Regions from separate parts of the Vibrio sp. CCUG 15886 genome, predicted to be linked through region 4. Evidence: predicted binding sites of a transcription regulator. Region 4 holds the regulator's gene; each other region holds the start of a gene.
What was found. The regulator PurR, encoded in region 4, represses purine synthesis genes. The targets are predictions, from matches to a motif close to TNANGNAAACGTTTNCNTNA.
Positions count from the first base shown of each region.

Region 1: PQQ36_RS16820 (uracil-xanthine permease family protein) is a predicted target of PurR. The motif match lies at 2,598-2,617, and genes of this name have one in related genera.
Region 2: glpX (class II fructose-bisphosphatase) is a predicted target of PurR. The motif match lies at 1,925-1,944, and genes of this name have one in related genera.
Region 3: PQQ36_RS15125 (NupC/NupG family nucleoside CNT transporter) is a predicted target of PurR. The motif match lies at 2,299-2,318, and genes of this name have one in related genera.

Region 1 is NZ_JAQQBT010000011.1:32,758-36,951, reverse strand. Features, by position in the region: gene envZ (two-component system sensor histidine kinase EnvZ) at 1-948, shown strand, start outside; gene PQQ36_RS16820 (uracil-xanthine permease family protein) at 1,025-2,431, opposite strand; gene recG (ATP-dependent DNA helicase RecG) at 2,686-4,194, opposite strand, start outside.
Region 2 is NZ_JAQQBT010000018.1:4,721-8,914, forward strand. Features, by position in the region: gene PQQ36_RS19525 (helix-turn-helix transcriptional regulator) at 154-780, shown strand; gene glpX (class II fructose-bisphosphatase) at 853-1,860, opposite strand; gene zapB (cell division protein ZapB) at 2,091-2,333, opposite strand; gene rraA (ribonuclease E activity regulator RraA) at 2,555-3,076, opposite strand; gene PQQ36_RS19545 (1,4-dihydroxy-2-naphthoate polyprenyltransferase) at 3,152-4,069, opposite strand.
Region 3 is NZ_JAQQBT010000008.1:69,882-74,075, forward strand. Features, by position in the region: gene PQQ36_RS15120 (DUF5666 domain-containing protein) at 1-769, shown strand, start outside; gene PQQ36_RS15125 (NupC/NupG family nucleoside CNT transporter) at 959-2,158, opposite strand; gene PQQ36_RS15130 (LysR family transcriptional regulator) at 2,383-3,327, opposite strand; gene PQQ36_RS15135 (lytic murein transglycosylase) at 3,373-4,194, opposite strand, start outside.
Region 4 is NZ_JAQQBT010000003.1:32,822-37,015, reverse strand. Features, by position in the region: gene torR (two-component system response regulator TorR) at 1-145, opposite strand, end outside; gene torD (molecular chaperone TorD) at 381-1,028, shown strand; gene purR (HTH-type transcriptional repressor PurR) at 1,339-2,343, shown strand; cyclic di-GMP riboswitch class I at 2,540-2,628, shown strand; gene PQQ36_RS08740 (TfoX/Sxy family DNA transformation protein) at 2,744-3,337, shown strand; gene PQQ36_RS08735 (TVP38/TMEM64 family protein) at 3,462-4,139, shown strand; gene PQQ36_RS08730 (putative signal transducing protein) at 4,153-4,194, shown strand, end outside.

The sequences.
Region 1 (4,194 bases), on a different contig from region 4:
GAAAGCTACATTTTGTGGATGAAAATTGACGCGCTTCCAGGCTCACTGATCCGCATTCCGCTCTCTGAACTGCAAGAAGAAGATTTCGCTCCACTGTTTCGCAACAGTTTGATTGTGGCGCTGTTGATCATCGCTGGTGGTTGGCTGTTTATCCGTTTACAAAACCGGCCACTCATCGCGCTGGAGAAGGCGGCCAAGGAAGTCGGTCGAGGGGAAATCCCGCCACCGCTGCCAGAAAAAGGGGCTACAGAGATCCGTGCAGTGACGCGCGCGTTCAATCAAATGTCTCGCGGCATTCAAGAGTTGGAAGCTGACCGCGCGTTGTTGATGGCGGGTATTAGCCATGATTTAAGAACGCCGTTAACACGAATTCGCCTTGCGACTGAAATGATGTCACCAGAAGACAGCTATTTAGCGGAAGGGATCATCAGTGATACTGAAGAGTGTAATGAGATCATCAGCCAGTTTATGGACTACCTCAAACCAGTGAATACGCAAAGTTTCACCGAGGTCGACATCAATGGTATTTCTGGGGATGTAGCGAGCTCCGAAGGGGGTTACGAAGTGCAGATTGAGACCGCCTTCCAGCCTTCGATTCGCACCGCTTTTGGCAGCCCGATCGCAATTAAGCGTGCCGTTAGCAACTTAGTGGTCAATGCACTGCGTTACGGTAATGGATGGGTGAAAATCAGCACGGGGATGACCGCAGACAGCAAGTTGGTGTGGGTGTGTGTGGAAGATAACGGCCCAGGGATTGAAAAATCACAAGTGGCGAAGTTGTTTGAACCTTTCACCCGTGGCGATACGGCTCGTGGTAGCGAAGGAACAGGCTTAGGGCTGGCCATTGTCAAACGTATTGTCAGCCAGCATCACGGCTCGGTGGTGGTGAACAACCGCAGCGAAGGTGGGCTCAAAGTACAGTTGAGCTTTCCGACCAGCGAACGTTAGTCGTAACCTTATTTAGGAAGGGTCATTGGGTTAAAAAAGGGTTGCCACAGTCGGCAACCCTTTTTCTTTGTGTAGATTAGCGCTTTACAGTCGCGGGCTCGTGCGCCTTTTCCTCTTCTTCGTCCTGAAGCTTTTCAGGCAGAAGAAGGTTAAGCACAATCGCGGTAATGCCGCCAGCAGCAACGCCGGAAGAGAAAATGCTCTTAATGAACTCAGGCATAAACTGCAAAATCTCCGGTTTCTGCGCAATGCCTAAACCCATCGAGAATGACAGTGCCATGATGAGAATGGCACGGCGATCGAGGTCAACTCGAGAAATGATGCGCACACCTGCAGCGGCGATGGTGCCGAACATCACGATGGTTGCACCGCCTAAAACCGGTTCCGGAATCAACTGAACAAAACCAGCCACGCCAGGGAACAGCCCAAGCAGTACCAACATGCCGGCGATGAAGTAACCGACGTAGCGGCTTGCGACACCCGTTAGCAAGATCACGCCGTTGTTTTGGCTGAAAGTGGAGTTTGGGAAACTATTGAATACCGCCGCTAATGCCGAGTTCAGACCGTCGGCCAATACGCCGCCTTTAATGCGCTTCATATACACCGGGCCTTTGACTGGTTCGCCAGACACTTCCGAGGTGGCGGTAATATCACCAATGGCTTCCAGCGCGGTGATGAGGAAAATCAGAACCAGTGGAATAAACAGCGACCAGTCGAAACTCAGACCAAACTGCATTGGGATTGGCAAGGCAATCAGTGCGCTACTGCTGCTGGCTTGGCGAGTGTCTACCATGCCCATGAAATAGGCCATGACATAGCCCACCAACATGGCAATCACAATCGACGCCACGCGTACGTAAGGGTTTTTGGTGCGATTGAGTAACACAATCAGGCCCAGTACCGTCCCTGCCAGCGCCAACTTATCGAGGCTGCCAAAAGTGCCATCGCCCAGGGCCGCGTAGCCGCCGCCCATTGATACCAAGCCGACTTGAATCAGGGTTAAGCCAATTAAGGTCACGACGATGCCAGAAACCAATGGCGTAATGATGCGACGCGCGTATTCCAACACGCGCGAAAGGAGAATCTCTGCAAACGAGGCAACCAAAATGGTGCCAAAAATCGCCGCCATCATGCTCTCAACGCTGGCGCCGCCTGCCTTCAGCGCTAAACCAGCTCCGATAATCGGACCTAAGAAGTTAAAACTGGTGCCTTGTACGGACAGCAGCCCAGAACCAATCGGACCAAAAGTGCGGATTTGAATAAAGGAAGAAATGCCCGAAGCAAACAGCGACATGCTGATGATGGTGTTGGTTTGTTCGGCAGACACGCCAAGCGCTTGGCAAATAATCAAGGATGGGGTGATCACAGCGACAAACATCGCCAGCAAGTGCTGCAGTGCAGCAAACAAAGTTTGAGGCAAAGGTGGACGATCGTTGAGTTGATAGATCAGATCCGTTTTACGCGTCGGGTTCGGCGTTGTCATGGTATGTTCCTAATTGTTGTACGCAGACTTAGCGCTCGCTGAATGGGAGGCCAAGGTGAACGGATGTCATCATCTGTGATTGCTGTTATTCAGAAATCCGCTCTGGTTGGGAAGGTGAGAAAAGTCATCCTCACAATTTGTGCGGCATTATAGGGCGATTATTCTAAAAAGCAATCGTTTGCTATTTGTATTGACTAAACAGGATGATGGATTCGACAGGGAACGAAGAGAAAATGGTCAATGAAAGGCGTGGATCACGCCTTAGAATAAATATCACGCTCGCCCAACCAGCGTTCAATAATCGCGGCGGCATTTTGTGGGTAATTGTGGTGAATGTAGCGTGCGGCGCGTTGAACTTCAGGGATCAGTCGCTGATCGCGGACGAGATCGGCAATTTTGAAATCCGCCAGGCCAGTTTGTTTGGTGCCGAGCAGCTCACCTGGCCCGCGGATCTCAAGGTCGCGCTGAGCAATGACGAAACCATCGTTACTTTCGCGCAGCACCGAGAGGCGCTTTTGCGCCGTTTTGGACAGCGGAGCGTGATAGAGCAATACGCAGTGGCTTGCTACTGAGCCTCGACCGACGCGACCGCGCAACTGGTGCAATTGTGCGAGACCCAAGCGCTCGGGGTTTTCGATGATCATTAAGCTGGCGTTGGGCACATCGACACCGACTTCGATCACTGTGGTGGCCACCAAAAGATGCAATTCATTGTTTTTGAACGCTTGCATCACCGCTTGTTTTTCAGCTGGTTTCATTCGGCCGTGCACCAAACCAATGCGCACATCAGGCAATTTACGTTGCAGCTCTTCGGCGGTTTCTGCTGCCGCTTGGGCTTCCAATACTTCCGATTCATCAATCAGGGTACAGACCCAATACGCCTGCTTACCCTCATTGAGGCAGGCATGACGAATGCGCTCGACAATGTCCTCGCGTTTGGTGTCGGGAATCGCGACGGTTTGGATAGGGGTTCGTCCCGGCGGTAACTCGTCGATCACCGATGTTTCCAAATCGGCATAAGCGGTCATGGCCAATGTGCGAGGGATCGGTGTAGCAGTCATGATCAGTTGATGTGGGTAAGCGCCTTGTTTGGCGCCTTTTTCGCGCAGTTCCAAGCGTTGATGCACGCCAAAGCGGTGCTGTTCATCAATGATCACAAGAGCAAGATGGTCAAACACCACGTGTTCTTGGAACAGCGCATGTGTCCCGACCACCATTTTCGCTTCGCCACTGGCAATGCGGGCTAATTCGGCTTCTTTGGCTTTACCTTTGAGCTTGCCAGCGAGCCAGCCAACGGGAATGCCCATTTTTTCAAACCAATTGGCGAAGTTGATCGCGTGCTGCTCGGCCAGAAGTTCGGTGGGCGCCATCAGCGCCACTTGGTAGCCATGTTCGATAGCGCGTACCGCGGCCAAGGCTGCCACTAAGGTTTTACCCGAGCCGACATCCCCTTGCACCAAACGCATCATCGGATGCGCTTTTTGCAAATCTTCTTCAATCTCTTGCACCACCCGCGCTTGGGCATTGGTCGGAGAAAAAGGCAGTTGAGCTAACAGTTGTTGTTTAAGCTGGTGGACGGGGGGCAGTGGCAACGCGACATCTTGCTGACCTTTGCTGCGCACGGCGAGCATGGATAAGTTCTGAGCCAGCAACTCTTCCATAATTAAGCGGATTTGGGCTGGGTGCTTTCCTTCGTCGAACAGTTCCAGATTAATCTCCGGCGAAGGACGATGGATAATGTGCAGCGCTTGCCCTATGGTCAG
Region 2 (4,194 bases), on a different contig from region 4:
GCTTGTCCAAAAAATGATACAGTGAGTTCGACTTTGAGATGAGCAGAGTTAGATGGTCGATGAAGAGAGAAGCGTCTCTACTCCTGGAGATTATCAAGCCTTTTCTTTACTAATCCTATGGCGCATAATATCTGCACAGGGCAAGAGGGAAACATGAAGACCATAGATAGGATCATTCAATCCATAAAACGAGATGGGGCGGTTACCGCAAAGCAAATAGCGACTGATTTGGGTATGACAACCATGGGGGCCCGCCAACATTTGCAGAGTCTGGAAGAGGATGGTCTGGTGCATTTTCACGATGTGAAGGTGAAAATTGGCCGTCCAACTCGTCATTGGTCTTTAACGCAAAAGGGACATGATCAGTTTGCTGATCGTCATGGCGAGTTAACGATTCAGGTTATCGATGCCGTAGAGGCGTTGTTTGGTGCTGAGGGCCTAGCAAAGGTGGCGGCAGAGCGTGAACAAAAAACGTTTTTGCACTATCAAAAGGCGTTAGCTACGTGTTTGGATCTGATCAGTCGACTCGAAACGCTTACCCTGATGAGAGAAGAAGAAGGCTACATGGCAGAGCTAGAAAAGACGGATGAAGGCTACCTGCTGACGGAAAACCATTGCCCGATCTGTAAAGCGGCGCAACGCTGCCCAAGTTTGTGTCAGTCGGAGTTGAATGTGTTCCAAAAGTTGCTTGGTGATGAGTGCCACATCGAGCGCAGTGAGCACATTATTGAAGGCCAGAGGCGTTGTGCTTACCGCATTATAATCGCGAATGGTGGATAGATATTCTGTGTAAGACTTTTAATGAAGAGGGCTGCCTACTAGGCAGCCCTCTTTTCATGTTCTCTTTGTATGTTAAAGAATGATCGCTTTCACTTCGTCATCTTTGCGCTCAAGATAATGAATCGACTTGATACGACGAATGGTTCGACAACGGCCACGAATCAGCAATGTTTCGGTGGTTGCAATATTGCCTTGACGGCTGATGCCTTCAAGTAGATCGCCTTTAGTGATGCCTGTTGCGGAGAAAATGACATTATCACTGCGTGCCATGTCTTCCAGTTTTAGCACTTTGTTCGCTTCCACGCCCATTTCAGCGCAGCGCTCGAGCTCGAAATCCGCAAACTTGCGGTTTTCTTCGTTATCGCCTTTTACTTCGTTACGAGGTAAAAGACGACCATGCATGTCGCCATCCAATGCGCGAATGACGGCCGCTGAGACAACCCCTTCAGGTGCACCACCAATACAGTACATCACGTCAACTTCACTGTCTGGCATGCAGGTAAGAATCGAAGCGGCTACATCACCATCCGGCACAGCGAAAACACGAACACCCATGCGTTGCATCTCGGCGATCACCTCATCATGACGAGGCTTCGCAAGGGTAATCACCACCAAGGTATCAAGCGTTTTTCCAAGCGCTTGTGCGATGTTCTCGAGGTTTTCTTTAAGTGGCTTGTTGAGATCGATCACTCCTTTTGCACCAGGGCCAACCACCAGTTTTTCCATGTACATATCCGGTGCTTTTAAAAAGCTCCCTTTTTCACCGGCAGCCAGTACCGCAAGAGCGTTTGATTGGCCCATAGCGGTCATGCGCGTCCCTTCGATTGGATCGACCGCGATATCCACTTCATCACCACCTAGGCCAACATTTTCGCCAATGTAAAGCATCGGGGCATCGTCGATTTCACCTTCACCAATAACAATTTCGCCACTGATGTCGGTTTTATTCAGCAGGGTGCGCATGACTTCTACTGCAGCGCCATCCGCCGCGTTTTTGTCACCACGGCCTAGCCATTTATAACCCGCTAGAGCAGCGCCTTCTGTGACGCGGGAAAAGGCCATCGCTAAATCGCGTTTCATGTTGTCTCCAAAAAAGTGTTAAATCGAAGGAAGAGTAAAATTGCCGCGATTCTAGCACAAAATGTAGGGAAAACGTTTGCTAAATTCAGTTTAAAGGCGAAAATCGAGGTGCGAGGTGCGAGGTGCGAGGTGCGAGGTGCGAGGTGCGAGGTGCGAGGTGCGAGGCCCAAGGCATAAACGCTCTTAGGGCCTCGTATGTGGTGTCTAGGGTTTTCCCTAGAAGCGGAGAATTACTCGACGTCTTCCATTTTGCCAAGAAGCGCGCGAATGCGTTCTTGCCATTGAGCATGCTCTTGTTGAGTTTGCTGCGCTTTTTGCTCAAGTTGTTCACGTTGAGCGCGTAGTTCATTCGCTTCCGTTTCCAACTTAGCTTTGTCTTCTTTAAGCTCGTCTACTTCCATTTGTAGCAAAGCGATAGTATCGACAGCGGTCTGAATTTTAGCTTCTAGTTTTTCTAATACTTCAAAAGACATCTTGGCCTACCTATATTGATTCGGTTACGAGTGTAGCCCTTGCTACTACTCAAGTCTGTTAGCCTCATTCTACTCAGCACAAGGCCGAGAAACACGCCCTATATTGAATAATTTGCATCATTCGGTCAAAAAAACAGCGCATCTTTACGCCGCGCTGACTTTTGCTCTGTTTTGACTGCTTGCTCAATAGAAAAAAGCGTCAAAGTGACGCTTTTTTCTCTTTAATCGAGCAGCTCTGGCTCTTCTTCATCTTCTTCAAGATCGGCACTGAGAGGCTCTTGGGAGAGAATGATGCCCGTTGTATCTGCATAGAGGTAGTCTTCTGGAAGGAAGGTCACCCCACCAAAATTGACGGGAACATCCACTTCGCCAACACCCTGCATGGCAGCACCCACTGGAATAGAGGCTAAAGCTTGAATGCCGATATTCATATCTTCCAGCTCGTCCACTTCACGCACACAGCCGTAGACAACGATGCCTTCCCATTCGTTCTCTTCCGCTATCGCGGCAAGTTCGCCGTCAAGTAATGCTCGGCGCAATGAACCACCACCATCAACCAAAAGTACACGGCCAACACCATCTTGTTCCAGCGTTTCTCGAATGAGGGCATTGTCCTCAAAACACTTGACTGTGGTGATTTGTCCGGCAAAGGAAGCGCGGCCACCAAAGTTACTGAACATAGGCTCGACTACATCCACTTGGTCCATATAGATATCGCAAAGGGCTGAAGTGTTGTATTCCATGGCATACCTTCTTTGGTCAACGAGATTTCTTTTGAGTATATCCGTGCATTAAGTCATTGCAATGACAATTAATGATTAACTAACAAGAGTTTGAGCTACCACAACAGTTGCAAACAAAATATTGGTGACGAGTGAGCATTTCACGACGACTGGCATCATAGGGGCAATTTGTGCAGGTTTCTCTGTTTGCCAAACGGCTTTACCATGATTAAAGAGCACTATTAGGCTGAATAAAAATGGCAGACAGAGCCAAATGGAGCTAGGTTGCAGCAACAAGTAACTTGCAAAGGCCATTAAGGCGCCACCGAGTAAAGCGAAATGGTACTGTTTCGCACGTTGTTGCCCAAGTCGTACGGCAACGGTGCGTTTGCCACAGGCCGCATCATTCTCAATATCACGCATGTTGTTGATATTGAGCACGGCAACGGCCAATAATCCACATCCCAAAGAAGGCAGCAGCAGTGCGGTATCTAAGTGGCCAGTGTGGAGAAAGTAAGTGCCCGATACACCCAGTAAACCAAAGAAAATAAACACAGACAGATCACCCAGCCCAACATAGCCGTACGGCTTGCTACCCATGGTATAAGCGATGGCGGCAAAGATGGCCAATACGCCGAGACCAATAAACGCAAGAATACTTTGCAGGCTGCTCAATGCGTAAAACACCAGACACAAGCCGGAGATCATGGTCAAAATGATATTAAACATAATGGCTCGTTTCATCGCTTGAGCAGAAACCGCACCAGACTGCATGGCACGCATTGGCCCTAATCGTTTGTCGTTATCAGTCCCTTTCACGGCATCGCCATAATCGTTTGCTAAGTTAGAAAGGATTTGCAATAGCGTTGCGGTAACAAAGGAGAGTAACGCGATCACAGGTGAAAATTGACCGAATGAATAGGCTAATACGCTGCCAGTTAAAATGGAAACAAGCGCTAAAGGAAGTGTTTTCGGACGAGCGGCATCCAGCCAGATACGCAATGACTGATTCATGAATTTTTCGTGCTAGTAAATAGAATCGTCAGTATACGAAGAAAAGCGCACTGAAGAAAGGTTAGCTTAAGGGAGCGCAATACGGCTAAATGCAAAGATGCTAGGTGAGAAGAGGAAGAAAAAGG
Region 3 (4,194 bases), on a different contig from region 4:
GGTGATGGTCTCTTCTCTTCCGACCGCCGACGCAGGATACAAAGTTCTGTCGGTCGTAAAGTTTGATGATCCCGATCTTGTTGGCCATGTTGAAATCGAAGGTCGCATCAACAGCCTCGATGACAACAACGGTACGTTTAAATTGGGCGCTGGCATTACAGTAAATTACGACAATGGTACCTTTATTAAACCGCATCAACCACTTGAAAACGGTCAATGGGTAGAAATTGAAGGCCAATTTGCCAATAACGTGTTTGCCGCCAGCGAGATTGAGATCGAATCTTACGATGATCTTGATGACGACAACGAAATCGAAGGCATTGTCACTTGGGTGGCAGGCGATAAATCGCAGTTCGAGTTGAACTACCGTGGCATGTTTACCGTCGATGCTCACACTCGCTTTGAAGATGGCCACAAAGGTCTATTGGTCGCAGGGGCAGAAGTGGAAGTCACCGCGCAATCAAGTACAAGCAACGAGCTGCTTGCGCGTGTGGTGGAGTTTGACGAACAAGATCACGACAGCAATTGGGACGATCATGAGTTTGAGTGCGATGGTCTGGTGACTCTCCACGATAACGAGCAACGTACTATCACCATGGAATGTTCCGATGACGGCGTTAGTCTTGGCGAGAAAATTATCTATATTGATGCCAATACGCGCTTTGAGCACATTCAAGAGTCGGAGCTGCAAGGTGCCTACATTGAAGCCGAAGGCATCATGTTGAATCAACAATACGTTGCACGCGAAATTGAACGCGATATCGATTAATCCGCGTTGATATTGCACAGCAGGTGAGTGATTGACGTCGTCATCACTCAATCGCAAAAAGGCAGAGGAAATCCTCTGCCTTTTTCTTATTTATCAAAACGATAGCGAATAAAAACAAATAATGACAGTACGATGCTTCACTTTGTCCAGAGGCGCGTAAGCATCGACTGTCATCTGTTTTCTTATCGCTTACAGGCTTAAAATCACGCCCGCAATCGATGCGCTCATCAGGTTCGCCAAGACACCTGCGGTAATTGCACGGAAGCCGTATTTCGAGATGAACGAGCGTTTTTCAGGCACCAAGCTACCCAAACCACCGATCAACATCGCCATTGTGGAGATGTTAGCAAAACCACACAAAGCAAAGGTCACGATCGCTTGCGAGTGTGCACTCAGATCTTGTTTCACTTGCATGAGCTGAATAAACGCTACGAATTCGTTCACCACAATTTTATTGCCGATCAGAGAACCCGCGGTAATGGCTTCATGCCATGGAATACCCAACAACCAAGCGACTGGCGCGAATAGGTAGCCCAAAATCAACTCAAAGCTAAGAGAGATGCCAAACCAACTGCCGACCCAGCCCAACAGGCCATTCAGCAGTGCAATCACGCTGACAAACGCCAGTAAGGTTGCCCCTACCGCTACCGCGATACGCAAGCCCGACATCGCACCGTCTGCCATCGCTTCCACCACGTTGGTCGCTTTTGGCATCTCAACGTTTTCCATCTGCACATCTTCCGCCTGAGCTTCAGTTTCAGGCATCAAGATTTTGGCCATCAAAAGACCAGCAGGTGCCGACATAAATGCCGCAGCAATCAGGTAGTTCAGTTCCACACCCAAAGAGGCGTAACCGACTAAGGTACCGCCTGCTACTGAAGCAAGGCCACAGGTCATGACGGCAAAGAATTGCGAGTCACTCATGTGCTTTAAGTAAGGTTTCACCACCAACGGGGCTTCAATCATGCCAACGAAGATGTTGGCGGTTGCAGAAAGCGATTCAGCACGGCCAGTCCCTAACAACTTTTGTAGGGCGCCACCAATCAAGTTGATTACTTTCGGCATCAATCCAATATGGTAAAGGCCTGAGATCAAGGCAGAGAAGAAGATGATGATACCAAGAACGTTAATCGCGAAAGTAAAACCGCCGGTTGCCAAACCGCCGAACAGAAAAGCGATGCCTTCCTGTCCATAGTTAATCAAATTTGAAACCGCGCCCGTCACGCCATTTAGCGCATTTTTACCCGCAGGTACATACAGCACCAACAACGCAAAGGCCACTTGCAATGCAAACGCCAATCCCACCGTTTTAAGACGGATATTTTTTCTATTGGTAGAAAGCAGCCAAGCAAAAAGCAAAATGGCTACGACACCCAAGAGTGAGTTCATAGTGATTATTTCCAGAGAGGGGGAACAAGGAAGGCGCGGATTGTATTACCAGCATCGTAAGATGCAAGTCGAGAATGTTAACAAGGTGGTTCATTAGAAAAACGCAATAAAACCACAAGTCTTAACTTATTGAATAAAAACAAGATAAACGTTTGCTTTGTTTTATTGTTTCCATATGGAAAATATGTTTCTGGAAATAGAAAATATTTGTGACTCAAATCACTCTAATCAGGGAAGCTGACATAGGGCTCCAGCTGTTTGTCCCAATGACACGGCGTACCGATTTTTTGTTTAATGAAATCGATGACAGCGGAGGTTTTTTTCGGCATATGCTGGCGGCTAGGATACACCGCATAAAATGGCATTTCCTGATTCGCGCGCCAATCTGGCAACAGTTGAATCAGTTTCCCAGTTCTAAACTCATCACCAAGCAAGTAGGTCGCCAGATAGCCAATCCCCCACCCTGAGATCGCCGCGTCTCGAACCGCCTCAGCCAGATCGACCGAATAATTACCCGATACCTTGACGCTAAGGTGCTCCCCTTGGCGGCGAAACGCCCAACTGGTGTAGTCGCGCTCCCAGCTTCGGTAAATCAGGCAGTTGTGATTGGCGAGATCATTGGGCTCCTTCGGTGCATCATGCTGCAGCAAATAGTCAGGAGACGCCGCGACAACGAACTGACAATCCGCTAAACGCTGAGCAATGTAGCCTTCTGGTAAATGTTCATGATTGGTGATCCAGAGATCCAACCCTTCTTGCAGCATGTCGACTTTGTAATCAAACAGATGCATTTCCACTTGCAGTAGCGGGTATTTCTGGCGCAGTTCATCAATGGCAGGGAGAATATGCAAAGTACCAAAGGATTGCGACAAGCCAATTCGTACTAAACCGGCAATTTCATCGCGCTGGCTCTCCATTTCATGCTGCGCATTATTCACCGCCTGCACCACTTGCTGGCAATGGTGATAGAAGGCCAATCCTGCTTCAGTTGGTGTAAAGCTGCGCGTGGTGCGTTGGATCAACTTGATCCCCAACGATGCTTCGAGTTGTGCCAGTTGCTTACTGACATGAGAAACCGACACCGCTAAGCTCTTAGCTGCAGAAGTGAAGTTTTGATGTTTGACGAGGGCGGCAAAAACCACCATTTGTGCTGCGCGTTCAGATAACATGTTTATCGCTGTTGGCTTGTGGCTAACACCACAAGCCGAATTGAATTAATTTTTGATGCGGTCAGCCAAATGGCTCACTGCCAGTGCAAAGTAATGCGAGCGATTCCACTTCATCAACACATTGTAGTTGTTGTAGACCAGATAAGCGCGGCCATTTTCATCATCGGGCATCACTAACCAAGCTTTAATGTCTTCGTTTAGCTTAGGTAATGGGCGTCCATTGATGCTGGTAATACCCAGTTTTTTCCATTCCTGCAGGTATTTGCCTTTCGCCTCTTCTCGCCCTTCTAGCTCAAGTTCAAACCCTTTCGGCACGCGTACTTGGCGACCCCAAGTGTATTTATCATCCCAACCCGATTGGCTGAGGTAACTGGCTGTTGAAGCAAACACATCGGCTTTGGTATTCCAGATGTCTTTCTTGCCATCACCGTTACCGTCTGCCGCATAGGCAAGGAAAGAGCTTGGCATAAACTGACACTGGCCCATCGCGCCTGCCCAAGAGCCTTTGAAGTTTTCAAACTCAATATGCCCTTGGTCTAAGATTTTCAGCGCAGCCATGGTTTCGGCACGAAAGAAGGCTTCACGACGCCCTTCATAGGCCATGGTTGATAAAGCATCGACCACAGGGAAATTGCCGGTGAACTTACCAAAGTTACTCTCAACGCCCCACAACGCGACAATAAAGCGCGCTTGTACGCCATAGCGATCCGCAATCTGGCTCAATTCAGCGTAATGCTTTGCATAGAGATCTTTGGCTTGTTTCACTTTCCAATCGGGCACCGCACGAGGAAGATATTCATCCAGCGTTTGTTTTTTCTCCGGTTGGTTGCGATCGGCTTTTACCGCTCGTGGCTTAAATTGCACATC
Region 4 (4,194 bases):
AATCAACGCAGCTATTTTGCAAAATATGACGCATCTCGGCACCACTTTCCGCTTCACTTACTGTGTAACCTTCTTTTTGAAAATAACCCGCAAGTTTACTGCGAGTCACTACATCATCTTCTACGACTAATACGTGATAGCTCATTTACACCACTTCATGTCATTTCTGTCTACACGGGCAGATATTCTATTCATAACTAGTAACATTTCTAGTCATACTTCGTTTGAAATGCAAGTATCTTGATTTTTATTGATTCAAAACAAGCTTAATATCAAGCCATTAACAAGCTCAAATATATTTATATTTTTCTTAACAATAGGCGTTATTGTTATTCATTTTTTTTGGTTACACTTATAGGAGATTGATTTAGGAGCGATAAATGATGCAAGAGATAAAAGCCTTTAATGAAAAACGTGCGGAAATATATTGGTGGCTTTCGAGCTTATTTGCCAAAGAGCTGACACAGGAAGAGCTCGATAAATATCAAAGCATGGAAATTAGAGCGTTTTTAACTGGATTGGCTGAAAACGATGCACTGAGACCATCCGTTAACGCCTTCGTCGATGCACTCAATCGTCTTGTTGACCGTCAAGATGCGCAATTGGAATTAGCGGCAGATTTTTGTGACCTATTTTTGAAAACCGCAAAACACGGCGCACTTCCATACGCATCTATTTATCTAACAAAAGATGGCCTACTCAATGGCGAACCAGCACAAAAAATGGACACTTGGCTGAAAAAACATGGTGTGCAGGTCAATCAACAACTGAATGAACCGGCCGATCACTTAGCTATCATGCTCGACTTTCTTGGCAACCTTATCATTCGCTCAAATGAGCTTGAACAAGATCGCCACATGGAAGAAGCCTTCATTGAGCAAAACGCATTTATTCAAGAAATGTTGCTCTCTTGGTTACCTAGCTTCTCTCAACGAGCAGCAGAATATGATGAGTTTGGTTTCTATAACAGTGCAATAAAACTACTTGTTGCGTTTTGTATGCTGGACAGCGACTATTTAGTTGGATAATAATTACGCCCTTATCAATAGAGCAAACACTCGGTTACACTTTAACCACTAAAGTGTGAACGCGGATACACTATTCGCCGTTTGAGTAGGTTGCCACTCTTGCCGTCTCGGTCTAAAATTGAGACCGCAATCGATAAAATATGATTTTAATGCAAACCGCTGAAATACAGCGGTTTTTGTGTTTATTTAAAGCTAAGCTGCTGCTTTTCTAGTGTGTCTTCCTTACAAAGCGAATTCGGAGAAAGGTAGCAAACTGTGTTGCAACAAAGAATCGTAGATTCAAAATGCAACCTTAGACAGGACAATACCTATGGCCACAATTAAAGATGTCGCGCGTCTCGCTGGAGTATCCACGACCACAGTGTCGCACGTAATCAACAAAACGCGTTTTGTTGCAGAAGCCACTCAAGAAAAAGTCATGAAAGCGGTTGACGAGCTCAACTACGCACCGAGCGCAGTAGCGCGTAGCCTAAAGTGCAACACCACTCGTACTATTGGTATGCTGGTCACACAGTCGACCAATTTGTTCTTTTCTGAAGTAATTGATGGCGTAGAAAGCTACTGTTACCGCCAAGGCTATACGCTAATTCTTTGTAATACGGGCGGTATCTACGAGAAGCAACGTGACTACATTCGTATGCTTGCGGAAAAGCGCGTAGATGGCATTTTGGTGATGTGTTCTGACCTCACCGAAGAGCTCCGAGAAATGCTTGATAAGCATGCAGATATTCCTAAAGTGATTATGGACTGGGGTCCAATCAGCTCACAAGCCGATAAAATTATCGATAACTCAGAAGAAGGTGGCTACTTGGCCACTAAGTACCTGATTGATAACGGCCATACAAAAATCGCGTGTTTGAGTGGCCACTTTGAAAAAGCCGCGTGCCAAGAGCGCATCCAAGGCTTTAAACGTGCGATGAAGGAAGCCAATATTACCGTTAACAACGAGTGGATCCTTGAAGGAAACTTTGAATGTGACACGGCTGTGATGGCTGCTGACAAGATCGCGTCATGGCAAGATCGCCCAACTGCGGTCTTCTGCTTCAACGACACCATGGCACTGGGTTTGATGAGCCGCCTTCAGCAGTTAGGCCTTCGCATTCCTGAAGACATCTCTGTTATCGGCTACGATAATATTGAGTTGGCGGAATACTTCTCACCACCGCTAACAACCATCCACCAGCCAAAACGCCGTGTTGGTAAAAATGCATTTGAGATCCTTCTCGAACGCATTAAGGACAAAGAGCATGACAAACGCGTGTTTGAAATGCATCCCGAGTTAGTGGTTCGTGATACCGTCAAAAAAATCAATTAGTTAAGACTAATATTCTAAAGCATCCAAATCTGGATGCTTTTTTTTCATTCTTAGTAAGTGATTTGTTAAGTCAAATTCTGTTAAGTTCTTAAAATCGAGCATTCATTCACTTAACTGCAACTATTATCTGAACCAATGTCACATTTTTTATTTGAAAATGTGATGTTACTTCAATAGAAATCGTATCCTTCTAGAGTCACGCACAGGGCAAACCATTTGAAAAAGTGGGACGCAAAGCCTCCGGCCTAAACCAGACGTTTTTTGGTAGGTAGCGGGGTTACCGATGGCAAAAATGCATAACAACAAGTTTACCCATTAATGACATTGTATTTGCATTGGTTTGCTAATCTCTCGGACCTGATTTGGTGGCGTAATAGTAATTACACCGAGATAACACATCATGGATAAACCGATACTCAAAGATTCAATGAAGCTTTTTGAGCAACTTGGTGCGATAAAATCTCGCTCAATGTTTGGCGGATTCGGCCTTTTTGCAGATGAGACCATGTTCGCACTTGTGGTGAAAGACCAGCTTCATATTCGCGCAGATCAAAAATCAACATTACTTTTTGAAAAGCAAGGACTCAAACCATACGTTTATACTAAGCGTGGTTTCCCTGTTGTCACTAAGTACTACGCGATTTCAGACGCGCTATGGCAAGACCAAAATGCACTACTCAACGTAGCCAAACGTGCATTGGCCAGTGCTAATAACGATAAACAACAGCAAGCAACAGCAAAACCTGAACGATTAAAAGACCTGCCTAACCTGCGTTTAGCCACCGAACGAATGCTTAAAAAGGCGGGAATAGAAACAGTCGAGCAGTTGGAGTCTCAAGGCGCGGTTCGTGCATACGAAGCGATTAAAAACACCCACAGTGGTGCCGTGAGCTTAGAGCTGCTTTGGGCGTTAGAGGGAGCCATCAATGGTACGCACTGGAGTGTGATTCCTCAGCAACGTCGAGACGAATTAGTGAATAAATTGTCTTTGTAGACAAGCACGTTTATTATTTCTTATAGATTAAAACCACATCAAAATGATGTGGTTTTTTTATATCGTTTGAAAGATTTTCTGTCTCAATCAGGTCTGATAACCAAGCTATCTGGAGAAAAATTGAATGAACAAAAAACTCGTATTCGGAATCTTGCTTATCGCGACCATTATTTTATTGGCGGTTAATTTTAGTCAATACCTCACACTCGACAACGCTAAAGCACAACAACTTGCCCTGAACAGTTTTATTGAAGAAAACTTTCTGTTTGCTTCAATAAGCTATTTTGTCATTTACGTTGGTCTTACCGCCTTTTCAGTACCAGGAGCAACCGTCGTCACACTATTGGGCGCTGCTCTGTTTGGTTTTTGGTATAGCCTACTGCTTGTCTCATTTGCCAGCACCATTGGAGCAACCATCGCATTTTTGAGTAGTCGCTACCTACTAAAAGATTGGGTGCAGGCACGTTTTGGAGACAAACTTAGCGCGATCAACCAAGGCGTTGAAAAGGATGGCGCCTTTTATCTATTTTCGTTACGCCTGATCCCAGTCTTCCCATTTTTCCTTATTAACTTGCTGATGGGTTTAACACCAATTTCCATTGGTCGTTACTATCTTACTAGCCAGATCGGCATGCTACCTGGCACGGCTGTTTACCTAAATGCGGGGACACAATTGGCCGACATCAACTCGTTGTCGGGGATACTTTCACCAACAGTATTAGCCTCATTTGCGTTACTGGGTGTCTTTCCTATCGCTGTAAAATGGATCATGAGTAAATTTAGACCTCAACTCTCTTCATAAAAGGAATTCACTTATGAAGATATTCACCGCCAACACTCCTATAGAAGCGCATATC